DNA from 2 places in the Escherichia sp. XD33 genome. Region 1 is predicted to be linked to the other one. Evidence: predicted binding sites of a transcription regulator. Region 1 holds the regulator's gene; the other holds the start of a gene.
What was found. The regulator CRP, encoded in region 1, controls carbon source genes, mostly activating them, when cyclic AMP is high. The targets are predictions, from matches to a motif close to ATGTGANNNNNNTCACAT.
Positions count from the first base shown of each region.

Region 2: garD (galactarate dehydratase) is a predicted target of CRP. The motif match lies at 969-986, and genes of this name have one in related genera.

Region 1 is NZ_JAENDM010000006.1:134,557-136,764, reverse strand. Features, by position in the region: gene K0778_RS06120 (phosphoribulokinase) at 1-320, shown strand, start outside; gene K0778_RS06115 (OsmC family protein) at 375-779, opposite strand; gene crp (cAMP-activated global transcriptional regulator CRP) at 1,081-1,713, shown strand; gene K0778_RS06105 (YccS/YhfK family putative transporter) at 1,764-2,208, shown strand, end outside.
Region 2 is NZ_JAENDM010000017.1:5,003-7,210, forward strand. Features, by position in the region: gene garP (galactarate/glucarate/glycerate transporter GarP) at 1-719, opposite strand, end outside; gene garD (galactarate dehydratase) at 1,094-2,208, shown strand, end outside.

The DNA of each region.
Region 1 (2,208 bases):
TGCGTTCAATGGAAGACTATATCAACTACATCACACCGCAGTTTTCCCGCACCCATCTTAACTTCCAGCGCGTTCCCACCGTCGACACTTCAAACCCGTTCGCGGCAAAAGGTATCCCGTCGCTCGATGAAAGCTTTGTGGTGATCCATTTTCGTAATCTGGAAGGGATCGATTTCCCCTGGCTGCTGGCGATGTTGCAAGGCTCATTCATTTCCCACATCAATACGTTAGTGGTACCGGGCGGCAAAATGGGTCTGGCAATGGAATTAATTATGCTGCCGCTGGTGCAACGATTGATGGAAGGAAAGAAAATCGAGTAACTCTGCTATTACGCCGGATAAAATACTATCCGGCTTCACAACGGGATAGTTAAATCACGCGCCAACCACTTCATACGAGTGAGTAATATTCACCGCTTTTTCCAGCATCAACGCCACTGAACAATATTTCTCGGCAGAGAGATCAACCGCACGCGCAACCGCTGCGTCTTTCAGGTCGCGACCGGTGACGATAAAATGCAGATTAATGTGCGTAAACAGGCGTGGTGCCTCTTCGCGGCGTTCAGAGGTCAATTTTACTTCACAATCGACCACATCCTGACGCCCTTTTTGCAGGATCGAAACCACATCGATGGCACTGCAACCACCCGCCGCCATCAACACCATTTCCATCGGACTTGGTGCTTTATCGCCTGAGTTGCCGTCCATTAAAATCTGGTGACCAGAGGCAGATTCGCCCAGAAAAGTTAACCCTTCGACCCACTTCACTCGCGCTTGCATTTTTGCTACTCCACTGCGTCAATTTTCCTGACAGAGTACGCGTACTAACCAAATCGCGCAACGGAAGGCGACCTGGGTCATGCTGAAGCGAGACACCAGGAGACACAAAGCGAAAGCTATGCTAAAACAGTCAGGATGCTACAGTAATACATTGATGTACTGCATGTATGCAAAGGACGTCACATTACCGTGCAGTACAGTTGATAGCCCCTTCCCAGGTAGCGGGAAGCATATTTCGGCAATCCAGAGACAGCGGCGTTATCTGGCTCTGGAGAAAGCTTATAACAGAGGATAACCGCGCATGGTGCTTGGCAAACCGCAAACAGACCCGACTCTCGAATGGTTCTTGTCTCATTGCCACATTCATAAGTACCCATCCAAGAGCACGCTTATTCACCAGGGTGAAAAAGCGGAAACGCTGTACTACATCGTTAAAGGCTCTGTGGCAGTGCTGATCAAAGACGAAGAGGGTAAAGAAATGATCCTCTCCTATCTGAATCAGGGTGATTTTATTGGCGAACTGGGCCTGTTTGAAGAGGGCCAGGAACGTAGCGCATGGGTACGTGCGAAAACCGCCTGTGAAGTGGCTGAAATTTCGTACAAAAAATTTCGCCAATTGATTCAGGTAAACCCGGACATTCTGATGCGTTTGTCTGCACAGATGGCGCGTCGTCTGCAAGTCACTTCAGAGAAAGTGGGCAACCTGGCGTTCCTCGACGTGACGGGCCGCATTGCACAGACTCTGCTGAATCTGGCAAAACAACCAGACGCTATGACTCACCCGGACGGTATGCAAATCAAAATTACCCGTCAGGAAATTGGTCAGATTGTCGGCTGTTCTCGTGAAACCGTGGGACGCATTCTGAAGATGCTGGAAGATCAGAACCTGATCTCCGCACACGGTAAAACCATCGTCGTTTACGGCACTCGTTAATCCCGTCGGAGTGGCGCGTTACCTGGTAGCGCGCCATTTTGTTTCCCCCGATGTGGCGCAGACTGATTTATCACCCCGATATCAACTATGCACTTCGACAAACGCTGGTGCTATGTTTGCCCGTGGCCGTTGGGTTAATGCTTGGCGAATTACGATTCGGTCTGCTCTTCTCCCTCGTTCCTGCCTGTTGCAATATTGCGGGCCTTGATACGCCTCATAAACGTTTTTTCAAACGCTTAATCATTGGTGCGTCGCTGTTTGCCACCTGTAGCTTGCTGACACAGCTACTACTGGCAAAAGATGTTCCCCTGCCCTTTTTGCTGACCGGATTAACGCTGGTACTTGGCGTCACTGCTGAGCTGGGGCCATTGCACGCAAAATTGCTTCCTGCATCGCTGCTCGCCGCCATTTTTACCCTCAGTTTGGCGGGATACATGCCGGTCTGGGAACCGTTGCTCATCTATGCGTTGGGCACTCTCTGGTACGGATTGTTTA
Region 2 (2,208 bases), on a different contig from region 1:
AGTTTGGGTCCGCTTGCTGCCGCACTGCCCGGCTTTTTGTGGTCCATATCGACCACCGCGCCATTTTCAGAGATAAACTTCAGCTCTTCCGCAGACATACGTGGGTGATCTGTCGGGTTATGAATCAACTTGATCCACAGCGCCGTCAGCACAAAACCAATCACCCCCATAACGGTAAAGACGTGCTCCCAGCCCCAGGCGAAAGTCAGCCAGCCAAGCAGCGGCGAAAAGAGCGCCAGCGAGAAATATTGCGCCGAGTTAAAGATGGCGGAGGCAGTACCACGTTCTTTCGTCGGGAACCAGGCGGCGACAATTCGGGCGTTCGCCGGGAATGATGGCGCTTCCGAGAAGCCGAGCATAAAGCGCATAAAGAACATGGAGATCCCTGCCCAGGCCAGCGGGAACATATCAACAAAGCCTTGCAGGAAGGTGAATAGCGACCAGAAAAAGAGGCTGTAGGTGTAAACTTTTTTCGAGCCAAACTTATCAAGCAGCCAGCCGCCGGGGATTTGCATCAGCAAGTAGGCCCAGCCAAAAGCGGAGAAGATGTAACCCATCGAAACCGCACTTAACTGCAACTCTTTTGCCACTTCGGTACCAGCAATAGACAGCGTTGCACGATCGGCGTAGTTAACGGCGGTAACAATAAAAATAATCAGTAATATTAAATAGCGGGTATGCACGCCTTTCTTTTTTTCGTCAACGGTGTCCAGAATCATTTTATTTACCTCGGGTACTTATGCTGATTTTTATTATTATGGGGAAGGTGTTATTTATGAGTTTCATTTATGCCGTAACGACAATGAACTCGGGAATTAGTATAAGCAGCGCGAGAATAATAATCATTGTGCAAATGCTAATTTAATTAATACTATTTAAATATTATTTTGAGCATATGCACATAAGGTTGCGCGCTAAAGCACAGATTTGCGCTTTACCTTACCGGGCGGCACTGCAACCCCTGAAATGATTGACATTGATCACATTTCTGCGTTTAAACTCCTGACATTCTTATTTCACCCAATGAAGTCATTTATTTTTAAATGAGACCAGGTCCTCATTTTAATAACCCCTGGCTGGAGAATATTGCACAATGGCCAACATCGAAATCAGACAAGAAACGCCAACTGCGTTTTATATAAAAGTTCACGACACAGATAATGTGGCAATTATTGTTAATGATAATGGCCTGAAAGCAGGAACGCGTTTTCCGGATGGGCTGGAATTAATTGAACATATTCCCCAGGGGCATAAAGTCGCATTGCTGGACATTCCGGCTAATGGTGAAATTATTCGTTATGGCGAAGTGATTGGTTACGCCGTGCGTGCAATCCCACGCGGAAGCTGGATCGACGAATCAATGGTTGTACTACCGGAAGCGCCGCCGTTACACACGCTGCCACTGGCAACCAAAGTCCCGGAACCCTTACCGCCGCTGGAAGGATACACCTTTGAGGGCTATCGCAATGCCGATGGCAGCGTGGGCACCAAAAACCTGCTCGGTATCACCACCAGCGTCCACTGTGTGGCAGGCGTGGTGGACTATGTAGTAAAAATCATTGAACGCGATCTGCTACCGAAATACCCGAACGTCGATGGCGTGGTGGGGCTGAATCATTTGTACGGTTGTGGCGTGGCGATTAACGCACCGGCGGCAGTTGTACCTATCCGTACCATTCACAATATTTCGCTGAATCCTAACTTTGGCGGCGAAGTAATGGTGATTGGCCTGGGTTGTGAAAAGTTGCAGCCTGAGCGCCTGCTGACTGGAACGGATGATGTGCAAGCTATTCCAGTAGAAAGCGCCAGCATTGTCAGTTTGCAGGATGAAAAGCATGTCGGTTTTCAGTCCATGGTCGAGGATATTTTGCAGATCGCCGAACGCCATCTACAAAAACTGAATCAACGGCAGCGAGAAACCTGCCCGGCTTCAGAACTGGTCGTTGGTATGCAGTGCGGTGGCAGCGATGCGTTTTCTGGTGTAACGGCAAACCCGGCGGTTGGCTATGCGTCTGATCTACTGGTGCGCTGCGGCGCAACGGTGATGTTTTCAGAAGTAACGGAAGTGCGTGACGCGATCCATCTGCTGACACCACGCGCAGTGAACGAAGAGGTCGGCAAACGGCTGCTGGAGGAGATGGAGTGGTACGATAACTATCTCAATATGGGAAAAACCGACCGCAGCGCCAACCCTTCGCCGGGCAACAA